DNA from 3 places in the Paenibacillus sp. FSL R5-0519 genome. Region 1 is predicted to be linked to each of the others. Evidence: riboswitches for the same ligand, from Rfam matches in the RefSeq annotation. Region 1 holds a riboswitch; each other region holds the start of a gene.
The links. A riboswitch is a leader RNA that binds a small molecule or an ion and turns the genes downstream of it on or off. The one in region 1 is predicted to bind cyclic di-AMP.

Region 2: linked by a shared signal. The riboswitch ahead of MKY73_RS22615 (hypothetical protein) and the one ahead of MKY73_RS29620 (ubiquitin-like domain-containing protein) in region 1 are both predicted to bind cyclic di-AMP.
Region 3: linked by a shared signal. The riboswitch ahead of MKY73_RS19430 (C40 family peptidase) and the one ahead of MKY73_RS29620 (ubiquitin-like domain-containing protein) in region 1 are both predicted to bind cyclic di-AMP.

The regions. Positions count from the first base shown of each region.
Region 1 covers NZ_CP150234.1:6,568,751-6,576,784, reverse strand. Annotated here, with positions in the region: gene MKY73_RS29655 (stage 0 sporulation family protein) at 1-276, shown strand, start outside; gene yabA (DNA replication initiation control protein YabA) at 305-673, shown strand; gene MKY73_RS29645 (tRNA1(Val) (adenine(37)-N6)-methyltransferase) at 769-1,548, shown strand; gene rsmI (16S rRNA (cytidine(1402)-2'-O)-methyltransferase) at 1,549-2,433, shown strand; gene MKY73_RS29635 (AbrB/MazE/SpoVT family DNA-binding domain-containing protein) at 2,639-2,893, opposite strand; gene MKY73_RS29630 (HD domain-containing protein) at 3,211-4,488, shown strand; gene MKY73_RS29625 (TatD family hydrolase) at 4,823-5,593, shown strand; cyclic di-AMP (ydaO/yuaA leader) riboswitch at 5,835-6,088, shown strand; gene MKY73_RS29620 (ubiquitin-like domain-containing protein) at 6,359-7,543, shown strand; gene rnmV (ribonuclease M5) at 7,699-8,034, shown strand, end outside.
Region 2 covers NZ_CP150234.1:4,996,875-5,004,908, reverse strand. Annotated here, with positions in the region: gene urtB (urea ABC transporter permease subunit UrtB) at 1-506, shown strand, start outside; gene urtC (urea ABC transporter permease subunit UrtC) at 528-1,619, shown strand; gene urtD (urea ABC transporter ATP-binding protein UrtD) at 1,582-2,391, shown strand; gene urtE (urea ABC transporter ATP-binding subunit UrtE) at 2,369-3,064, shown strand; gene MKY73_RS22640 (hypothetical protein) at 3,096-3,731, opposite strand; gene MKY73_RS22635 (XRE family transcriptional regulator) at 3,759-3,968, opposite strand; gene MKY73_RS22630 (urease accessory UreF family protein) at 4,240-4,941, opposite strand; tRNA gene MKY73_RS22625 (tRNA-Leu) at 5,385-5,467, shown strand; gene MKY73_RS22620 (glutathione peroxidase) at 5,615-6,094, opposite strand; cyclic di-AMP (ydaO/yuaA leader) riboswitch at 6,466-6,641, shown strand; gene MKY73_RS22615 (hypothetical protein) at 6,757-7,155, shown strand; gene MKY73_RS22610 (HAD family hydrolase) at 7,286-8,014, shown strand.
Region 3 covers NZ_CP150234.1:4,343,485-4,351,518, reverse strand. Annotated here, with positions in the region: gene MKY73_RS19455 (hypothetical protein) at 1-729, opposite strand, end outside; gene MKY73_RS19450 (xanthine phosphoribosyltransferase) at 934-1,515, shown strand; gene MKY73_RS19445 (hypothetical protein) at 1,613-1,942, shown strand; gene MKY73_RS19440 (hypothetical protein) at 2,062-2,280, shown strand; gene MKY73_RS19435 (carboxymuconolactone decarboxylase family protein) at 2,422-2,751, shown strand; gene MKY73_RS19430 (C40 family peptidase) at 2,850-3,314, opposite strand; cyclic di-AMP (ydaO/yuaA leader) riboswitch at 3,320-3,451, opposite strand; gene pelA (pectate lyase) at 3,867-4,829, shown strand; tRNA gene MKY73_RS19420 (tRNA-Leu) at 4,993-5,077, shown strand; gene MKY73_RS19415 (carbohydrate-binding protein) at 5,169-6,854, opposite strand; gene MKY73_RS19410 (divergent polysaccharide deacetylase family protein) at 7,267-8,034, shown strand, end outside.

The DNA.
Region 1 (8,034 bases):
CCGGTATCAATCAAGATGGCTAAAGATCAGAGCCTGTCACTGAATCCGACGAAAATTTCAGGGTTGTGCGGAAGACTCATGTGCTGTCTGAAATTTGAGCATGATAACTATGAAAGTGTGAGAGAAGAACTGCCAGCTGTAGGCAAATTGGTCGTCACCTCATTGGGTGAAGGAAAAGTTGTCGGAATTAATGCCGGTAGCCGCACAGTCCATGTTCAACTGTTCGACATCAGTAAAGTCAAAGAACTTCCGCTGGATGACGTCGTTATCAAGTAAACCATAAAGGTTGCTTCGGGGTGGAAACTTGGAAAAGAAAAATCTGTTTACGCACATTCATGAAATGGAAACCCAACTGGGTCAGTTGCACGGTGATTTAGGAGAGTTAAAAATGATTGTGAAGGAGCTGCTTGAGGATAATCAGCGGCTTACCATCGAGAATGAGCAATTACGCAAATTGCTCAAACGTGAGGCTCCGGCAGATCTGCCAATCTCCTCAGCACTCGCTCCCGTAGCAAGACCAGCAGGTCCGGCTACAGGTGAAGACGTTGTGGGTGAAGGGTATGATAACCTGGCTCGGTTGTATCACGAAGGCTTCCATATCTGCAATGTCTATTATGGACATCTGCGGACGGAAGGCGATTGTCTGTTCTGCCTGTCTTTTTTGAATAAATGAAGTGACCGTAGGGATCCCCTACGGTTTTTTTTCAAGGTTACAAACTTAAACTTAACAAGCATGAGATATAGAGTACCGGAGGATGAGCGTACCATATGAAAGCAAATGAAGTCGTATTGCATGAGTCAGAGCGGATTGATGATCTGCTCTCTCATGATTTAAGAATCATTCAAAGTGATGAAGTGTTCAGTTTTTCGATGGATGCGGTATTGTTAGCCCGATTTGCTTCTGTACCTAAACGTGGTCGTGTACTTGATTTGTGTACAGGTAACGGGGTAGTTCCCATTTTGCTTACAACGCGTACGCAGGCTAGTCTGGAGGGAATCGAAATTCAGCCTCGTTTGGCGGATATGGCTCGTCGCAGCGTTCAATTAAATGCACTGGACGAATCGATTATGATTCGTGAAGGTGATTTGCGAGAATTGGTGAAAGAAACGGGACATGCTGTATACGATGCAATAACGGTAAACCCCCCTTATATGCCCCTGAATGGCAGTGACCTCAAAATGAACACACATCAGGCAATGGCACGTCATGAGATCGGGTGTACCTTGGAAGAAGTGATCCAGGCTTGCAGTCGACTTGTACGTAATGGCGGAAAAGTATCGATGGTTCATCGTCCACAGCGACTTGCAGAGATTATCTCGCTCATGCGTGAGTATAAGCTGGAGCCGAAACGAATTCGGATGGTACATCCCCGTGCTCATCTGGAAGCCAACATGGTATTAATTGAAGGCATGAAAGATGGTAAACCGGAAGTAAGGATGCTTCCTCCACTCATTGTCTACAATGAAGAGGGGAAATACTGCGAAGAGATTATGGATATTTACTATGGCCAGCAACATGCTGAGCGTACTACGAAAGGAGGACTATAGATGACTGTGCATATTCAGAAAAGCTATGCGGAGCAGCTTGAAGGATCAGGCAAGCTGTATCTGGTTGGAACACCCATTGGTAATCTGGAGGATATGACCTTCCGAGCCATCAAGACATTGCAGAGTTGTGACATCATTGCAGCAGAAGACACACGACAGACCCGGAAGCTGCTCACTCATTTTGAAATTACACCTTCGATGCTGTTTAGTTATCATGAGCATAACAAGGGGGCAAGTGGACCTGAACTGATACGCTATATAATAGAAGGAAAAAATTTGGCACTCGTCAGTGATGCTGGTCTGCCAGCCATTTCAGACCCGGGATCCGACCTTGTACAGCTTGCACTGGAAGCCGGAATAACGGTCATTCCCATCCCTGGACCCAATGCTGCATTGTCTGCTCTGATCGTGTCCGGATTACCGACGGAGCGTTTTACATTCGGCGGTTTTTTGCCGCGGGAGAAAAAGGACATGCGAAAAGTGCTGGAGGCTTTTGACGAATCCAACGGGACTTTGTTATTTTATGAATCACCTCACCGTATTCGGAAAACATTAGTCCACCTCGAAGAAATTCTGGGTGATCGCTCCATTGTCCTGGCTCGTGAACTAACCAAGCGTCATGAGGAATTTGCGAGGGGTACTGTGAAGGAATGCATAGACTGGCTTGAAGAGCATCCACCTCTTGGCGAGTACTGTTTGCTGGTGGAAGGTATTAAGGAAGAGGAGCGTAAGGCTGAGCGCGAAGCATGGTGGCAGCTGATGTCACTTGCGGATCATGTCAGCCATTATGAGGGTGAAGGACATAACCGCAAAGATGCGATGAAAAAAACGGCAACGGATCGTGGTCTGACGAAGCGGGATGTATATAATGCGTTAATCGAGTAGCCAATCTAATCCAATATCTTCTGTTATGGGGAACATAACCTGAAAAGAACCTTATATTCAACATTCATGTAGTTTTTGGGTAATAGAACCCATAACAGGGCAAAAAAATACCTTCCGCGGTGGGGTTCACACCGGGAAGGCTATTAAGGAATATTAAAAAGGTTAGAAATAACAATTTAGATAAGTCCAGTATACCTGGTTTTTCTTATTTTGTCACAGGTGCAGGGATTTCGGAAATACATTCGTTACAAACAATTTTACCTTTGAAGTAAGTAACGTTCTCTGCATTACCACAGAAGATACAAGCAGGCTCATATTTTTTCAACATGATGCGCTCGCCGTCAACATAGATTTCCAGAGCATCTTTTTCACCAATACCGAGCGTACGGCGCAATTCGATTGGAATAACTACCCGTCCCAGTTCGTCCACTTTTCTTACAATACCTGTTGATTTCATCATTATAATCAGTGCTCCTCTCAGCTAACTATCATTGTCATTATTCGACATTATTTTATGTTTTATGATACTCATCATACCAACGATTCCCAAAACAGTCAACCTTAAAATTAGCTTAAAATTAAGGCTGTTTTTCACAAGGTTACTGGTGGTAAGGGATTGGCAGCCTTTTTTCGCATTTAAACAACAATGCCAAGTTTGTCGATTTGGAAAACGACAAAATTACGTTATTCGACAAAGTTCGTCATAACGTGTCGAATCTTAGGTGAATCGTGGAGTTCAAAGCGTTAATATAAAAGAAATTAAAGGAGTGAATCGACATGGAACAACGACTAACGGAAGAGAAAGTATTCAAAGATCCGGTACATAATTATATCCACGTGCAAGATCCGGTTATATGGCAGTTAATTAACACCCCGGAATTTCAGCGTTTACGCCGGATTCGCCAACTCGGTACTTCTTACCTTACTTTTCACGGAGCAGAGCATAGCCGGTTCTCACATTCACTAGGTGTTTATGAAATTACACGGAAGATCATTTCTCAATTTGAAAGAAGTCATTATTCAGACTGGCCGAAGGAAGAAAAGATTGTAGCTCTGTGTGCAGCTCTGCTTCATGATCTCGGGCATGGTCCATTCTCCCACTCCATCGAGGAAGCTTTTGATATGAATCACGAAGATTGGACTTGTCGCATTATTACAGGTGATACCGAAGTAGGGGCGATCTTAAGACGGTATGCTCCTGATTTTCCTGAGAAAGTGGCATCTGTCATTCAAAAAACGTACGAAAAGCCGATTGTGGTGAACTTGGTGACCAGCCCGCTTGATGCAGACCGAATGGACTATTTGCTTAGGGATGCTTATTTTACAGGTGTAAATTACGGCACGATTGACCTTGATCGCATCCTTCGGATGCTGCGTCCCTATCATGGACGAATTGTAGTCAAGGAGTCAGGCATGCATGCTGTGGAGGATTACCTCATGTCTAGGTATCAGATGTATTGGCAGATTTATTTCCATCCGGTAACTCGTAGTTCTGAAATTCTATTGCGGCAAATATTCAAGCGAGCAAAAACACTCATACAGCATGATTTTCAATTTCGCTTCATGATTGATCCACTCCCTCAATTATTTGCAGGAGAATTATCCGTAGATGAATATTTGCAGTTGGATGAAGCATTAATTCAGACGGCATTTACACAGTGGCGAAAGGAGGACGATACTGTTCTGAGTGAGTTATGCGAACGTTTTATGGATCGCAAGTTATATAAGTATGTAGAGCTTGAACAGGTCGACTTGACAATAATAGAAGAGATTCGGGAAGCTTTTGTACAGGCAGGCCTTGATCCCGAATATGATCTTGAAATTGATTTTCCTTCCGATAATCCGTATGATGTGTTTCGTCCGGATGAATCCACGGATAAGCAGATTCTTCTTCTGGATCGACAGGACAATTTACGTGAGTTGTCAGAAGTATCTGACATTGTCCGTTCCATCAGCGGGCTTCACCGGGGGAAACATCATTTGTATTACCCGCAAAACAAGGTGGATGCGATTATTCATGAATTACCGTCACATATACGCCCCTATTTCTTGTAATCGTGTGGGTATAATCCAATGAAGAATTTAGATATCAAAAGACTTTCAAAAAGAGCTATTTTTCATGATACAGTAATCTGCTTTAATGGGGAGTATATGTAGATCGACATAATTCTGTAAATGAAAGCAGGCAAAGTTAGCACAATCAGCAATATGTAGATCAGAATATCCTTATATCTTCTATATATTGTAGTTGTGAAGAAACAAACGTAATGATGTAATATACAGATTGCCCAAAATGTTTTATGTATGAGTCATTGAAAAATTTGAATTTCACCAAATTAAATTTTCAAAAGAAGATAGTCGTTATTTCGACATGAAGGGAGATACAGACATGATGCTGTTCGACACACATACACATCTGGATGCACCACAATTCGACGAGGACCGCGAGGACATGATTCAGCGTGCTGTGGATGCAGGAGTTGGTCGCATGATCAATATTGGCTTTAACCGGGAGACAATTCCAACCACAATGAAACTCGCTGAAACGTATGACTTTATCTATGCAGCTGTAGGTTGGCATCCCGTAGATGCGATCACAATGCAGGAGGGAGATTTGGAGTGGATTGCATCTTTATGCAAGCATGAAAAAGTGGTGGCGATCGGTGAGATTGGATTGGATTATCACTGGGATACTTCACCGAAGGAAATACAGCATCGCGTATTACGACAACAAATTGCCTTGGCGCGTGAAGTGAACATGCCGATTGTCATCCATAATCGGGATGCACATGAGGATATCATAAGAATTTTGCGTGAAGAGAAGGCGAGTGAAGTTGGTGGTGTGATGCATTCGTTCTCGGGCAGCTGGGAAACAGCGAAAAGTTGTCTCGATATGGGTTTCCATCTCTCCTTCGGAGGACCGATTACATTCAAAAACGCAAAGCAACCCAAAGAGGTGCTGGCGAAGGTTCCAATGGACCGATTTTTCATTGAAACCGATGCTCCGTATTTGACACCTCACCCTTATCGTGGGAAACGAAATGAGACAGCGCATGTACGTCTGGTTGCAGAGGCAGCTGCGGAAATTAAAGGCATTTCGGTGGAGGAAATTGCTGCAATAACCACCAAAAATGCCATGGAACGATTTGGAATTCGTTAAAAAAACGAGCAAATGAGGTGAAAAAGGCAGGTAAGCGGAGTTAATTTGCCCTTTGATCCAAATAAATCAAGAATATTACAATATTTTAACCAAATATTCAGAAAAACGTACTTGATCAACGCTTTACAACATGCATCAAAACAGGATATCATCTTTTCAGTGAATTGTTGTGCGGAAAATTGGACAGATGTTCGGGGGATGAACAAAGGGACACTTTCCGATGAAACAACATTACTTTCATGAATCAGTCTCGCTGAGTCTCCGTTAACGGAGAGCGGGGGAACCAATAGGGCTTAAACATCGGTGTATTTGGCCGATGCGCAACGTTCGCTGACCCAAAAGCAGCGAAGAGAACTGCGAAGCCGTATTTGATTTCTTCTTTGGGTCTCGGGGTGAATTCAAGGGCGTCCGCCATGAGCGGGTGACCTAAGATAGGGCGGCTCTCTTTCGCCCGAACCCGACAGCTAACCTCGCAAGCGGAAAAAGAGAGGCAACCTCGTGCATGAATTTCCGATATTCAAAATCATTCGGAAGCCACGAAAGAGTTCCTCTTACACTCTTTCTTTGGCTTTTTTGTTTTGAATAAAAGAAATGTTGTCATCATACGGTAGGTATTCAGGAGGATGACATCATGTTGCGAAGATTGATTCATGGTGCAGAACCGATCAGTTGGTCCGATCTGTGTTCTGTAGAAAATTTGGTATAGTCACGTCAAAGACATCATGCGTTACTTTAGACGGCGAGGCTATGAAGGAGGACGGAGAAGTGGGCACATTCCAACCAGAAGAGACCCATGAGTCACGATCATCCAGTAAGTCTTTCGCGTTGCGGTGGAAGCATGAGAACATGCGTCAAATGGCATTGATCGCGATTTTCTCAATTGCGCTTACAATCATGATCTTGTTAGTCGTTTACGGTCAGGCCGGGAAACAAATTTCACTGGTTATTGATGGCAAAGCTCAGGTGGTAGAGACTCGTACAGGAATGCTTCAGGAAATGCTGGAGGAGCAGTCGATCACAGTCAGCCCTCACGACAAGGTATCCATGTCCATGAACGGGGCGATTACTGATGGAGACCGAATCGTTATTGAGCGGGCCGTTCCAGTTAACATTACGGCAGACGGAGACACCAAGACTCTGTATACAACGGATTCATCCGTAGAAGATGCAATTCAAAAATCAGGTATTCAAGTTGAAAGTAATGATAAGGTGTATCCGGCGCTTGGAACTGCGATCAAAGCAGATATGAAGATCCGTGTAGTGCGCGTAACAAAGCGTACAGTGGATGTAGAGCAGCCAATCGCTTACAAAGTCATTAAAACGGCTGACCCTAGCTTGTACAAAGGGGATAACCGTGTCGTTGTGAACGGCAAAGAAGGCACACTTGTACAGCACATCGAAAAGGTATTTCAGGATGGAGAATTGGTCTCCAAAAAAATGGTCGGCAAATCTGTCGCGAATAATCGTGTAGATAAAGTGATTGCTGTCGGCACCAAAGCAAAACCTGTTGTGAAAAAACCAGAGATTCAGACCGTATCAGCTCAAACTTCAACGACGAAGAAGGCTACAACAACGAACTCGAAGAAAACATCTGCCTCGGGCAGCAAAGTGATTACCGTATCCGGGACTTCTTTTAAATACTCCAAAGTACTTAAGAATGTATCCATGACTGCCTACTCTTCCGAAGAGCCTGGCATTGGAACTAAAACAGCTTCCGGTACTCGTGTAACGGAAGGGCGCACCATCGCGGTTGATCCCAAAGTCATTCCAATTGGCTGGTGGGTATATATCGAAGGTCTGGGATTCCGTCGTGCGGAAGATACAGGCGGCGCCATTAAAGGCAACAAAATTGACGTATATTATGACAGTGTGAAGCATGCCCTGAATTTTGGACGCAAGAAAGGCAAGACGGTCTACGTGATCGGTCCGGTGAAGCCGGAAGCGAACTAAAATCGTTTTACTTTGAAATGGGAATGCTATAAAATAGTTGCATGAATGATTCATGCGGAATATGCGGCGGAGGGGTCTGAATTCAGTCTCCCCCGCCGTTTGGCAGAGAAGAGGATATTCCTCTTCTTTTTGCGTTAGAAAGGAAGAAATGGAACATGATAAAAGAAGTCATTGTGGTAGAAGGCCGTGATGATACGGTAGCCATCCGTCGGGCCGTGGAAGCCGATACCATAGAAACAGGTGGATCAGCCATCAACCAACGCATTCTGAAGCGGATTGCGCTTGCTCAGGAGAGACGGGGAGTCATTGTACTGACAGATCCGGATCATGCCGGCGAACGCATTCGTAAAATCATTGCGAATAAGGTGCCTGGCTGCAAACATGCTTTCATTCCGGAAGCCGATGCCACACGCAAAGGGGATATTGGGGTGGAGAATGCCTCACCGGAGGCGATCCGTCATGCTCTGGCACGCGTACATACTTCATACGAA
Region 2 (8,034 bases), 1.6 Mb from region 1:
GGCTCAATGGGGGATTGGCGATCTCGGATGGCATTGTATTTCCATACAAGCGAATTTTCATTATCGCATTGGTTGCGGTTGTGCTGTTGTGTATGTATCTCTATATCTATCGAACATCATCCGGAAGACGAATGAGAGCTGTGATGCAGAATCGGAGTATGGCAGGATGCCTTGGAATTTCGACTCGGCGGGTGGATGGCATGACCTTTGCCATTGGTTCGGGCATCGCGGGAATTGCTGGCTGTGCATTAACGCTCATTGGTCCGATTGGCCCTTCCCTTGGCACGTATTATATTGTGGATGCATTCATGGTCGTTGTTCTGGGTGGCGTAGGGAAATTGGTCGGAACCGTGTGTGGTGCACTGGGAATTGGTATGTTCAACACGCTGTTCGAAACGTATACCTCTGCCTCCATTGGCAAGGTGCTGGTATTTGTGTGTATCGTTGCTTTTCTGCAATGGAAACCACGTGGCCTGGTTGCAATGCGTACACGGAGTCTCGATTAACGTGAAGAAGGGGGTTAGTTCATGTCGGCATTACTCAAGACTGGCAGTCTGAAAATGAGGATCATCTGGGCGGTTGTGCTCATCATGATGTGTCTTGCTCCACTGATCTCCACGGAGTTTCGTCTGAGTCTGTTAGCCAAGTTTTTGGCGCTGGCGATCCTGGCCATTGGTCTCGATCTGATCTGGGGATATGGGGGTGTGCTGAGTTTAGGGCACGGCGTGTTCTTTGGGCTGGGTGGGTACGCGATGGCAATGTATCTGAAGCTCCAGGCCAGTGGAACAACGCTTCCTGACTTCATGGGATGGAGTGGTCTCAGTGGTCTGCCGTGGTTCTGGGAACCGTTTCGCTCTTTCCCCGTGGCCTTGTTATTGGGAATAGCCCTTCCGGCATTGCTCGCCTTTGCCCTGGGGTGGTTTACGTTCCGTAACCGGATCACCGGTGTTTATTTTACCATCCTGACTCAGGCTTTGGTTCTGATCACAGTGACATTATTTGTTGGTAAACAGGAATGGACGGGTGGGACGAATGGCATTACCGGTTATAATTCAATCTTTGGTTTTACACTTCATTCGGCAGGAACCACCATTGCTCTCTACTATATAACCCTTGCTGTTCTGGTGATTGCTTATGTGCTCTGTCGTCGAATGGTGAACAGTCGGTTCGGCCAAGTGCTCGAAGCTGCGCGTGATGGAGAGAATCGGGTGCGATTCCTCGGATATGATCCGGCAGGATATAAAACGCTGGCTTTTGCTTTTTCCGGTGCGCTTGCAGGCATCGCGGGCATGTTGTTTGTTCTTCAGGTCGGTATTATCTCGCCATCCATGATGGGGATTGTGCCCTCCATTGAGATGGTTCTGTGGGTTGCGTTGGGTGGTCGCGGTACGCTTATCGGTGCGGTCATCGGAGCGGTGGTACTGAATGCAGCCAAAACAGGTATAAGCGAGGCTTATCCTGAAGGATGGTTGTTTGTCATTGGTGGGCTCTTTGTAACGGTAGTTTTGTTCATGCCAAACGGTATTGTGGGTGTGTATCGTCATGTTGTTCGCTTGCTGAAGCGGAGAGGAGAGAGTGCGCATGTCCAAGTCACTCGGGAAAAACCTGAAGTCTACTAAGGATTCGGCAGTCCTGGTAGCTGAGGATATTACAGTGGCCTTTGGCGGGTTCGTTGCTGTCAAAGGCATGAATCTGAAGCTGCATGAGCATGATCTGCATTTTCTGATTGGACCGAATGGTGCGGGGAAAACGACGATGCTGGATGTGATCTGTGGTAAAACCAAACCGTTGTCCGGCTCGGTGAAGATGGGGGATGGCGTGGACTTGACGAGACTGAGAGAACACCAGATTGTTCGCAAAGGTGTAGGACGCAAATTTCAGGCGCCATCAATCTTCGCGGGTCTGACGGTGCAGGAAAATCTGACGCTGGCAGCGGAGACTCGACGTTCCCCTTTGCAAGCCATCGGTATTCGTCGATATGGGAAAATGAGTGCTGCGATGGAGCGTGTTACGCTACAGATTGGTCTGCAAGATCGCGTTGAGACTCGTGCAGGAGCGTTATCACATGGGGAGAAGCAGTGGCTGGAGATCGGCATGTTGCTTCTGCAGGAGCCACGTGTGTTGTTGCTGGACGAACCAGCCGCAGGCATGACGGATGAAGAAACGCACAAGACAGGGCGACTCTTGCAAGAGATTGCGCGTGAACGCTCGGTTGTGGTGGTGGAGCATGATATGGAGTTTGTGCGAGAGTTCGCAGCCAAGGTAACGGTAATGCATGAAGGGAAACTGCTGAAGGAAGGTACGATGGCGGAGGTACAGGCAGACCCGAAAGTGGCAGAAGTGTATCTGGGCAAAAGGAGGGATGACCATGCTGTCGCTGCAACGAATTGAATCCGGCTACGGGGAGAGCAATGTGCTTCGTGGTGTGAATCTGGACGTACAGCCTGGACAGGTGGTGTGTCTGATGGGGCGTAACGGTGTGGGTAAAACCACGTTGATGAAAACATTAATGGGGCTGCTCAAAACACGCAAGGGCAGTATTCGGTGGCAAAATCAGGAGTTATGCACCTTGGACACAGCCAAGCGGGCAAGGGCAGGGATCGGTTATGTACCGCAGGGGCGGGAGATTTTCCCGCAGCTTACGGTGAAAGAAAACCTGTTGCTTGGTCTGGAGACAAGTGCTCCGGGATTAAAAACGTTCCCGGAGGATGTGCTGGCGATGTTCCCGGTGCTTGCTACGATGTATGGACGGCAGGGCGGGGATCTGAGTGGTGGACAGCAGCAACAATTGGCATTCGCCCGGGCGTTGGCTTCCCATCCGGGGTTGTTACTGCTTGATGAGCCGACAGAAGGCATCCAGCCTTCTATCGTGGAGGACATTCGGCAGGTTATTTTGCAGCTCAAGGCAAAGGGAGACCTCTCGGTTCTGCTGGTAGAGCAGAGTATTGATTTTGTAAGGAGTGCCGCCGATTATATCTATATCATGGACAAAGGGGCCATCACCCTGCATGGGACACCGCAAGAACTGGATATGTCGCAGTTTGAACATCATCTGTCCGTGTAGTTGCAGTAAGCGTGTTGAGTGGAGAGTGGTTTCAGGAACGCTTGTCCAGGATATTCGAGTATTTCGGATATAACCGCCGGATGCATTCCGGGCAGATGTCGTGGGTGAATTCGGCGTGGGTATGCTTCTCCAGATAACTCTCAACGGAGGTCCAGTGTTCCTCTTCGTCCTTGATTTGTTTGCAGACAGCGCAAATAGGCAGCAGTCCGCGCAATGTGCGCACTTCAGACAATGCCTTCTTCAATTGGCGTTCTGTCTTCCTCTGTTCTGTAATATCCATGTGTGCAATCAAAGCGAGATCGGTATCCAGAATTGAATTCGTGTGAGACAGAGGGGTGAGTTCCACACGAAACCACCTCTCTTCGTTGTATATAGTATACACGCAGATGTCATATGTATGATTTCGATTAAAGGGTATTCCGCGTTCTTTCAAATTCTGTGCGACATGTGCCATGTTTGCGTTCTTGCTTCGTATTGCCCAGGCTTCCGTCAGATGCAGGTAATGTGCATGATTAATATTCGCATCCGGGTGTGGTGGTGATTGGCCGAGCCCCTGTTGCCAGGCGCGGTTACAACTGTGAATGATCCAATTATGATCAACGATGATGAGTTGGTGACGTATGGACTGGAACGACAGTCTCTCCAGATCGGATGTAACATGTCTCATGGATGGGGCCCTCCTTTGACAGAATTCTTATCTCAGTTCATCTGGAATATCCAAAATATCAGCGACCATGTGCCTGAATCGGGTTGCTTTGCGTGTGCCGTGGATGAGATTGGATAAACGGTAGGGTGGGATGCCGTGCTGTTCACAAAAGGTCTTCTGGTCCACTTGTAGTTCGGTTAGCCGTCGTTTGATGGCCCATCCGAACGGAGTGACTGGTTTTTTCTTGTTCTTGTTCAAAAGGGTTCACCCCTGGTTAGAATGTAGTATTCAGTCGCCCTTTCTTCATGTAGAATATATAGAAATGCGAGCTGTATATTTCATTATATACGTAAATCCGTCATCTAACAATTAAAAAAGACGGAAAAAAAGTGTATTTTGTGATGTTAAATGGCGTAAATACGTTAAATAAACAAATAAAATGACAAAAAACACGTCGGCAAGGAGGTTGCCGGCGTGTTTTTTAGTTTGTTTGATGAAGGGAAGGGGACGGGTTTGTGGAGCAAGAGGACTAGGCTCTGTAGGCATGAAGTCCAGCTCCAAGCATATGGAAACTGGGGAAAAATGATTTCATGGACATTGAGGTTGGCTGTGCCAGTCCATCCGCAGCCGAGGCGCTTACGGTATTCCATTCAGTCTCCAGATCTGTGGCCAGGCGTACCATCAGATCTTTGGTTATATCGTTGTTCAGGGGAATGACTTTGGAGGCTTCGGTTATGCAGGCATTCATGGCTGAATGCAGGTAACCAAGGACCGCTTCCTCGACCGGGATGTCGAGGTGGTGGTTAATCCAGGCGTGAACAGTGGAGAGGCAGCCAACCGAATCATATTTGGCGAAGATCTGTTCGAGCGGGCTAAAATCAATCCAGGGGTGCAGAGCGCGTGCCAGTCTGATCAATCGTTTTCCCATGGCGGCAGCTTGTTCTCTGAGATCTCCAGGAGTTCGCTGAACATGGACCAGTTTATCGATCAGTGCTATCCGCCATGTATCCTTGTGATCTGCTGCGGTATAGATGCCTTTGATGGCCATGCCTTCTAGACGAACAATGCTGGGATGCAACTGACAACGCATGAATGATTCGAGATCTTCAGCATTACGAATGGTACCCTCCCTGATATGGATATCCATGCCGAAGGAATGGGTGAATCCTCCAACCTGAATAGAGGAATCAAGCAGTTTGACATAATCGAGCAGCTTATTCCCACGGTTCACAATCATTCGCCTCCTGTGTTCGTTAAATGTCACGTTAAATGACATTTATATTCCTTTTTGTTAACTTTATGTTTGAAAATCCGAATTATATGATAGTTATCTTCCCATAAATGTCCGCTTTTTGTCAATAGTATCCGTTGAATTTAATGAATAGAATCTGATATTTAATATTTGTGTTATTTTATATAACTTATTGTGTTATTTATTTGGTGAAGTGCAGAGAGGACTATATATAAGGAAGGACTATATATAAATGAATCAACAAGATCGGCTCTTACCGAAAAAGAGGGGATCAAATCTAATAATATGCAGTTCATGGGTAAACATGACGAGAATATGCGTTTTTTGAGGAAAATGCCTAGCTAAAAAGAAGGTTTAAAAAATGCTTTACTTTTATTTCTGAACCCTGTATAATCAATTCTGTTGCCGATTATTTACGACATGCGGTCGTGGTGGAATGGCAGACACGCTATCTTGAGGGGGTAGTGGGCGTATGCCCGTGGAGGTTCGAGTCCTCTCGACCGCATCATATGAACGATGAAGAAGAAGCTTTCCATTAATGGAAAGCTTCTTTTTTTGCCTTTTTGAACAGTCTGGTATCCAGAAGTTGAAAAAGGCCATCCATTACCGGGGGTAATGGTGCTCTACCTTCCGGCTACGGGTGGCCGATGTACTATTTTTGCAGCAAGTTCTTGATATCTTCTTCAATCTTGTCAGGTGTTGTTTTGGGAGCATAACGTTTAACTACCTGTCCGTTCTGATCCACAAGGAATTTGGTGAAGTTCCATTTGATTGCTTTGGAGCCAAGCAGGCCGGGTGCTTCTTTGCTAAGGTGTTGGAAGAGCGGGTGAGCACTTGAGCCATTCACATCAATTTTCTCAAACATAGGGAAGCTCACGCCATAATTCATCTGACAGAACTCGGCGATATCGTCGGAAGAACCTTTTTCCTGGGCAAACTGGTTGCTTGGAAATCCAAGGACTTCAAATGGCGCATCCTGGAACTTGTCTTGCAGTTCTTGCAAACCTTTGAATTGAGGTGTAAGTCCGCATGAGCTTGCCGTATTCACAATCAGTAACACTTTATCACGGTAGTCGGACATTTCAACTTCTTGACCGCGAAGGGTATTCACTTTGTAATCGTAGACTGTCATCTCAATCGCCTCCATGATATCATCTGATACCTTTCATTATATTGGTTACAATTAAATAATGCAAAACTAATATGGTGTTAAAAGAATCAAAACTGGTAAGTTGTGCAAAATGCGTGAATGAATTGCGAAGTGATTTACGCGAGAGTGAGAATTAGATAGCTTTGACGAGGTGAATAGCGTATAACCGTATTGTAAGCGTTATTATATATGAATAATGGCGAAAATCTCCCGATTCGGTGATCTGTCCGGACTTTACACCGCCATGGCACGGGTGTATGATTCATATCGTAATTTCAATTTAAAACTAAATTGTACCTGAAAAACGAAACAAACGATAATATCGCTCAATCTTAACTTAAGATATACGAACGATGTTTTAATCGCTGAGTTTCCATTCATTCATGAGTGGGAAACGGGGGAACCAACGGAATGCGCTGTCCAGGACAGTAGGCATTCATGGGGTGAATTTTCCGGTGACAGCCGGAAATAGGGCGACTCTCGCGCCCGAATCCGTCAGCTAACCTCGTAAGCGTTAAAGGGAGAGGCAACAAGCCGTACGCTGGTTCATGGCGTTTTCGCCATGGATTCTTTAAGAAGCGTTCGGGAGGCCTTGGTCCCCCACGCTTCTTTTTTGTTGTCTTTTCACGCCAAGGGAGGAACGAATGATGGATACTGAGATGATCTTAGTGACTGCTCCTAATGAAGCAGGACGCAAATTTATCAAATTGCTGATGTACAAAAAAATGCCGTTTGCCGTTCTAACCAACAGTGCAGGGGAAGAGCGCAGACTCCGTAGAATCGGAGTAGAACATGTCATTCGCATGAATACGGCTGCAGCTCAAAAATGGTTTTTGCCGCAGGCAAGCGTTGGTAACGTATTTATTTTCGAGAACAGCCTGAATCTGACCTGTCGTTATTTACAGATCTGTCGATCGTGGACATCGAAATCCCTATGCGTCATTACGGAGCAAAGCCATCCGAAGGGGATCTATCGGGGAATGGGTGCAGACCGGATTGTATATTCACTCAATGGGGAAGTCGGCTTTCTCCTCAATGGGTAATGTCATAGCTTGAGATTGCTCAGGTGTAAGGTGCCTGTTATAATTGATTGTATTAGAATCAATTTCAGAATCGACTCAAGGTATTATGGATTTGATTCATTGATAAACGGAAATTTGAGGAGACTCGTGCATGATGGTGAGTCTTCTTTTTTTATGGTTACAAGGAGGAATTGGCGTGCCGGATGTGGGTGGATTGAAGTGGTTGTTTTTTGATGTTGGAGATACGCTAGTGGATGAATGGGACCCGGTTGATGATATTATCGGACAGTTCGTTCGCGAAGCCGGTGCTTTGGGGTATCCGGTGAAGATTGAGGCGGTACGTGAACTGTTCGCGAACTGTTATCAGAAATATGAACAATGGCCCATGAGAGTGGCAATTCGCACATTCATTGAAGATGAAGGACATCAGAAACAGATTCAGGACAAGCTGAAGTTTAAAAAAGATCTTGAACGACCTTTTCCTTCAGCGGATTCCGTTCTTCAGCAGTTGTCGCGGTATTATCGCATTGGCATTATCGCCAATCAGAGTCCTGGAACGGAAGAAAGACTGGAGAGTTACGGACTGCGAAAGTATGTTGATGTTCTGGCATGCTCGGCTGAAGAAGGGGTGTCCAAGCCAGATCCAGAGCTGTACGCTGTAGCCCTGAAACAGGCGGGTTGTGCACCGGAGGAAGCCGTCATGATCGGGGATCGGATTGATAACGATATCATTCCTGCCCGGAAGCTGGGCATGCGTACGATTCGAATTATGCAGGGGTACGGAAGATTCCAGCCAGACCGATCGGATGACGAACGCGCGGATTGGACTGTGGATTCATTGGATGAACTCCTGCCTTTACTGGTGCCGGATCAGGAATAGATGATTATTTGTTAGAGCTC
Region 3 (8,034 bases), 2.2 Mb from region 1:
GATGCCGGGCATCTGTGCCGACATGGCAAAATGGGCTGCCATTAGCATGAAACCTACGCCAATTCCACCCAATACTCCGCCCCACTTCAGCACATTCCGACTACGAATCTGGTTCCCTACAGGCACCAGAACAGCTTGAGCTAACGCCAGATTAAATGAAGTGTACAACAGTGGAGACAGCCATACTTGAATAGGATTTGAGTCTGTCGTCAGTGTGATGAATCGGGAAGCTCCCGGATGATGGATGGTACTTGTGATCATAAGCAGAGATAACAGGAGCATCATAGGCACGACAATGCTATTCATTTGAAGGATAGCTTGGATGCCCCGACCGAGAAGCAGATATGTCCCTACAAGTGTGACGATTAGACCGGTCTGATAATGCAAACCGAGATGTTCGACAAAAACGGAACCTGCTCCGGCAAGCATGACACTGTTCACGCCAATGAGAATGAGAAGGGTCACCCAAGTGATCCATTTGCCCGCCTTGTGGCCGAATAAATGTTTGTTCAGATCCTCATAAGAGCGGGATCCGGTATCGTGGGCGATCAGCATCATTTTGGTACCTAACCAGACAAAGAGCATGGTGGATAAGCCTATGGTGACGGTGGCCCATTTGCCATACTGGGTAAAAAACTGCAAAATTTCCTGCCCTGTAGCGAAGCCGGCTCCGACAACCGTTCCGATGTATGTAAATGCGATCTGCAGCACCCGAAATGCCTGTTTCATGTGTTTCCCCTCTCAGGACCCTGTATAGTTTGGACATGCGGGTACCATGGTACAAGGTATGCTTGACCCACGAAAGTCATGACAATCGATCATGAGCTTTGGCTTGAATCTCGTCTGAAGGACAGCGTCCAGGCAATTTCGCTTGAACTTATAGATAGATATATGATACTTTTACCTCATAGGATAGGCTTGGGAGGTCAAATCATGGAATTATTGAAACAACGAATTTTACAAGAGGGTGTTGTGATCTCGGATCAAGTATTGAAGCTGGATGGTCTGTTGAACCACCAGATTGATCCTGCATTAACGATGGAGATGGGGCGTGAGTTCGCTGCCCGTTTTCGTGAAAGTGGAGTGACCCGTGTAATCACGGTAGAATCCTCGGGGATTCCGGTAGCGTTTGCCGCGGCCTATGAACTTGGGGTGCCACTTGTATTCGCCCGTCGCAAAAAAACACTTCTAGCTGATCCTGATGCTTACTGTGAACGCGTACCGTCCTTTACCAAAGGAATTGTAACTGACATTATGGTATCTCGCGAGTTCATTCATGAGAATGACCGTATTTTGTTCATTGATGATATTATTGCCAATGGAGATGCCGCTCGTGGCGTCATCAAAATCATTGAGCGTTCCGGTGCGGAACTCGTCGGATTCGGCGTTGTGGTAGAGAAATGTTTCCAGGCAGGGGCACGAACGATTCGTGAACAGGGGATTCCGGTGGAAGCCTTGGTACGCATTCGTTCCCTGAACGATGGGACGGTACAATTTGACGATAACGAAATGTGACATTTTAAAGGAATAGGGCCTATTTTTTGAACTATGCCTTTGCATGGCCGCTAATTTCATTTATAATGGGGTTATGTTAGGGAGAGGAGGCAACACCATGGGGAACCAACCGGCAACAGAACAATTCTTTAATGATAAGCTGGCGGAATCGAAAGTTCATTTTGAACGTGCCCTGGATTGTAAACATACGGAATTCGATGACCTTTATCCCTATATGATTGAACATCCTCAATTTTTCTGGTACAAACGCTATGTTGCCTGGTCAGAATTACTGACGATTGTAGGCTTATGCGAAGAGTTGTCCTTCTCTTGGAAAGAACAATTTACACCGCATCAAGTGGAGTACCTTGAAGAACGTGTGATGTCCGCCAAAGTGCTTGATTTTTGGTTCGAGAAGAACGACAGCAAAGAGCACGCGCAGCGGTAACTTTCAGTCGGGACAACATTTCGAATGACATGACAGTCCAATACAGTCACGTGAGACCTAAATGACTTTTCATTTAGGTCTCTTTTTGTAAATAAATTTGGAATATAGGAGCCATGAACATGATTAGTGATACAGAATTGGACGCCCTGCGTCTGTCAGGTGAGAAAGTCAGAGTAGTACGGGACGAGCTGGAATCGAACGATGTAACCGGGATTGTCGTTGCCTGGGATGGCGAGCAGGTACTTATCCGTCGTCAGAATCGACGTGTCGTCAAGTTGGATCGTGGTTACCGCTATCAGTTATTCAGCGAACCCCGGCAAAGTCCACTTGGTGAGTAACAACGATCATTATGTCAGAAGTATGAGCGTACAAATGTTTGGATTTACCATGATTTCTTGGCATAATTGACTCACTCGGGAGAGAAGATAGGTACAGTGAAGAAATTCTGTAACTATAGCCGAGAGGGTGTGCTGCAAGACATGACATTGATGAATGATAAAGTTCATGCCTACAAGGATCAGATTGGAGCATTAAGTGATGTGCTGCCAGGTGTGGTGAAGTCGTATCATGAGTTTACCGGAGAATGCTTCCAACCTGGGGTGATTGATGCGAAGACCAAACAGCTCATCGCGCTTGGTATTGGCTTGTTCGCCAACAATGAGGTATGTACCTTCTATCATGTAGAAGAAGCACGTGCCAAGGGCGCTACAGATCAGGAGATTATGGAGACCGTTGCTGTTGCCGGAGCTGTAGGAGGCGGACATGCCCTGTCTCAGGGCGCGATGCGAGTGCAGAAGGCGCTGCATTAAGTGCAGATGGAGGTAGTCCAAGGACTGTCCTCCTAAAGAGGAAATCAAACAAAAGAGGAGGTTCCGGTTGATCCGGAGCCTCCTCTTTGATATTATACCTACATTTTCCCTAACATTTTATCGTACATAAACTGTCCAGTTACCCGACGTGCTGTTACGTAACGATCATTGAAATAAGGATTGCTCATTTTGGTGATGCTTACCCCTTTGCTGCTGGATGCATGTGCAAATTGTCCGCCGCCGATATAAACACCTGTATGTGAAATGCCTTTGCCTGTTGTGTTAAAGAACACCAGATCACCTGTCCGAACATTGCTCTTGGCTACTGGAGTACCTGCTTTGGCTTGCTGTTGCGAAGTACGTGGCAATTCAATGCTGTATTTATTGAAAATATATCTCATAAACCCGGAACAGTCGAACCCTGCCAGAGTCGTGCCACCCCACTTGTAAGGAATACCTGTCATGTTGTTCACTACGGAGTTAATACTGCTTGCCTCTGTGCTTGTTGCCCCGGATGTAAATAGTACAGCCGCTCCAAAAATGGAGATAATCAGTTTTTTCAAAATCAATGTTCTCCCTTCGATGCCTACGGAGTTAGCTAAGGGTTCGGTAGAAGGTTCCCTATATTTCCTATGTATAAGAATAATTCACCCAAAATGGTTCCCCCGTTTTCAAACCTGAAACTCGGCAATGAATAATTAAGTTTTTGTAACTATTTGAAACTATATTGCATAAATGCGTAATTGTCAAACCCTTTTAAACCCCTTCGTAATACCTCAATGTTAGCGGAATTAACGATTTTATATGAAAGAAGGCGTCAAGTTTGGGTATCATTGATGACAAAAACGTCATTATTGATTCGTTTGAGACGAAATTGGATAAATAATTAAGTTTGTCATGAGTTAAAAGAACTATCCGTTATGTTGAATTTGAGAGATTATATTCATTAAGTTGCATATATTGACAAAAATCGATTTATTGCATATTATCTGATTATCCAATCCACATATTGGATGAAAATAGATTTTATTGTGGTATACATTCAAATTAAGGAGGTTTAAGACTGGCATTATAGGTAAGGTAGAATTGTGAATTTTATTAAATGACATGGGAGAGTGTTACATTTGAAAGCGAAGAAAATTGTTACTTTTGTCCTGGCATGCACCATGGTGTTCTCAACAGTTGGAATGGCAGTTCTTCCTGTAGGGACGGTATCTGCTGCTGATGCATCCGGTACAACAGCGAGTATTTCAGATATTTTGAAGAACCAACTGCCGGATGGAGGTTGGAGAAAAGATTATAAACAAACAAGTGGAGAGTGGGCGAAGTCCACGATTGACAACAAGGCTACATATTCAGAAATTAGAAGATTGGCGAAGGAATTTAAAAAGACAAATGATCCACGCTACTCCACAGCTGCAATCAAAGGAATCAACTTTTTAATCAGTATGCAGTATTCAAACGGCGGATGGCCACAAGTCTACCAAAGCTCTGGATATCACAAGCATATTACCTACAATGACGATGCAATGATTAATGTAATGATCATGCTCGATGAAGTAGCAACACGCAAAGGTGATTTTTCATTTATCGACAGTACACTTGCTAATCGGAGTAAAAATTCAGTTGCCAAAGGTGTGGAGGCGATTCTGAATACACAAGTCGTCTCAGGGGGGAAGCTTACAGCATGGGGACAACAACATGATTCCAGTTCCCTTAAACCAGCGAGCGCAAGAATCTACGAAGTACCATCGCTGACAGCTGGAGAGAGTGTAACGATTGTTAAATTTCTGAAAACGAGGCCTGCTACCGCTAAAATTACCGCATCCATTAAAGGAGCAGAGGACTGGTTTAACAAGGTGAAAATTACGGGTTACAGATATGAAAGGGCAAATGGTGATAGCAAGATTATCGCTGATTCCAAAGCAGCACCGATCTGGGCACGCTTCTATGAAATAGGAACGGATAGACCCATTTTCATTGGACGAGACGGGGTAGTTAAATACAAATTAAGTGACATTGATAAAGAAAGAAGAGGCGGTTATGCATGGTATGGCAATTGGCCTTCCAAGCTGTAGTATGACTCCTTTTTGATAAACCAAATGATTAGTTGAAGGTAAAGCCCGAATGGACAAGCATGTCTGGTTCGGGCTTTCATGTTATTATTTTCAGTATTGACATGATAGATTCGGCATGATATATTATTTCTTGTCGCCGAGATTAATCACGGAGATACAATATGCGGTCGTGGCGGAATTGGCAGACGCGCACGGTTCAGGTCCGTGTGGGCTAACCCCCCGTGGAGGTTCGAGTCCTCTCGACCGCATCGAATTAAAAGACTCCTCAAGCTAACGCATGAGGAGTCTTTTTTGTTTGCATTTTTTGATATTAGCCTAACATCAACCATACGGAATGTTTTATTGTGCTGCGGTAACATTAATGCTGTCAATATTCGGTCCTTCCGTTCCCGTTGTAACGATTCGAAGGGTATTTACACCTGAATTCATAGGAACTTGAATGGTTTTCTCACCCCAGGTGGACCAGCTTCCTGTTGCAGTGAAGGGTTCATTGCTGAGTACTTTGGTGCCATTCACGTAGATGTCCAGATTGCGAGTACCACTCTCCTGGGCGTAACGGAACTTTACGTTTTTGGTACCTGTAATCGTATTGTTGATGTTATTCCATTGAATGGCTGAGCCTGTATACGCGTTAAAGTTCACATATCCTGATCCTGTATATCCCGGGTAAAGTGTTTCGATCACTGCATCAGTCAACGTTGTTCCCGTCTCAGCTTCATATGTGGTGCCAGTGCCTACATTACCGCCTCCATTGCCACCAGTGAGATCAGCAACAAATGTAGTTACACTCTGTGCAGGAAGCTGGGCTGTGAATGCGCCATTGGAAACATTAATAGGTGCAAGACTTGCCAGATTGCGACTGCTGTCCGTCACATACGAAGATACAGTGGAGGCATTGCCATTCTGCAACACAAACCGCTGGCTTGTGGCCGAAGTTCCACGGTTAATTGCCACGACGACAACTTTGTTATCACCTTTGTATGCAGAAACAAATGTGTTCGTATCCGGATTTTTCGTTGCATCGACTCGCAGGTAGCCAGGACGTACAAATTTGGAGAAATGGGCCATATTATATCCGCGTTTGCTTATGGTACCGTCCTCTTTCATCGGACCATACTGTCTGCGGATGTACCACCACACATAGGCCTGAAAATCACCTTCTACCATGGCATTGTGCATGTGATAGGAAACTTCGAGTGCTTCAGGCCAGCGGTCTGCTGAATTGTTGTCACTGTTCGGAACATATACCTCAGTCATCCACAGTTCTTTACCGGCTCCTTTTTGCTTGAAGAGAGGATAGGCAAAGTTCGAAATCTGGGTTCCATACGTATGTGCTCCCAGAATGTCCATGTTGGCAAGTGCCTGCGGATCATTCAGGATTGGATCGGATATGTTCTTTAGGTATTGGAAGGATTCAGGCGCCATGACTCTGGTACCTTGAATGGAACCTGCATTTTCTTTCATGAATCGAAGGATCTCTTGTGGAGTCCACCAGGTCCAGTCGTGAGCATAGTCCGGTTCATTTTGCACAGAAATGGCATACAGATCTACACCGTTATTTTTCATGTAGGTTACAAAGTCGTTCAGATGCTGCGCATATGCGGCATATTTGTCGTATTTCAAACGTTTGGCATTGGTATCTCCATTACGGTTGAACGTTTCCACCATGCTGCTCGGAGGATTCCATGGGGAGGCAAATACGATAGCCCCCTTCTCAATAGCCCGTTTGGCTGTGGCAACTTCACGATACCAGTTATTCGAATCTGGATCGACGTAGATCCTCAGAATTGAAAAGCCTAACTGATTCTGGTCATTACCAAAAGCCGTTTCTCGTTGAGCGGGAGTCAGATCACCAATCCAGGCAGGAAGGTTAATGCCTCCAAAGCCCTTGATCAGTTGTTTTTCCGAGGACAAATTAATATTGGCATCACTTGCCGCCGAAACTTGTGTCGGGGTTAACATCAGGGGTAGTGCTGTTAAACAAGCCAATACAACATTGATCGTTTTTTTGAATTTAAATTTCACTACTTTCATCCTCCTCGATAAAGGTAAATGGTTACATAGAGAAACCGTGACCAGGGAAATAAGAAGAGCTGATAGTCTGGCATTTATTTTATGTAAACCCTTTCAAAACCCCCTTCCAAAAGTATAGGAAAGAAATGAAACACATTAACTTCTTTCATTTGTTGATTCTACTAAATAATTGCCAAACTGAAAACCTGACAAATTACAGTATTTTTTCTAATTAATCTCTATTTTGCATCTGTTTAATGACAGTTCTTGTCTGAAAGTAAAGGTGAGAACGGGGATTAAGGCGATGTTCGCTTGAAATACAGGTCTCCAGTGGTGGGGATGTTGTTATTAAGGAAGGCTTTGGCTTACATATTACTCCCTTCATTATCAAACAATGAGATCACAGAACTTACGGGGAGGGAACATGATGAAGGAAAAGAGAAAGCATTATCGATTCATTGCAGGTTGCATGGCATTGTTAATTGTGATTCACGGAGCCATATTGGCAGGAGGTCCTACAGCGGCAGCTTCAGAGTCCACATCAAATCATAAACGATTAGCGATTATCATCGATGATGTTGGTAACGACATGAAAGGTACCCCAGAGATCCTGGCAATGCCAATTAAACTAACCGTAGCAGTCATGCCTTTTTTGCAAACAACGAAGAAAGATGCGATCGCTGCACATGAAAAGGGGATGGATGTGATTGTGCACATGCCCATGGAACCCAAGAAAGGAAGACCTGAGTGGCTGGGCCCGGGTGCAATCACATCCAATCTGACAGATGAAGAAGTCCGCTCACGCGTGGAAAAAGCGATTGATGATGTGCCCTACGCAATAGGCATGAACAATCATATGGGTTCCAAAATTACGTCGGACAAACGCATCATGTCCATTGTGCTCGATGTATGCAAGGAGCGGGGCCTTTTCTTTGTAGACAGCCGTACGAACTTTCGCTCCGTGGTGGGGGAACTGGCCATATCCAAAAACATGCCACCTGTAGGTAATGACATTTTCCTGGATGATCAGAACTCCAAGCAACACATCCGCAAGCAAATGGATCTGGCAGCTCGTCGTGCAATCGACAAGGAGATCTGTGTTGTTATTGGTCATGTCGGACATAGCGGGATGAACACATCAGCTGTAGTTCGTGAATCCGTTTCCCGTCTGCAGGGTCAGGTTGAGTTTGTA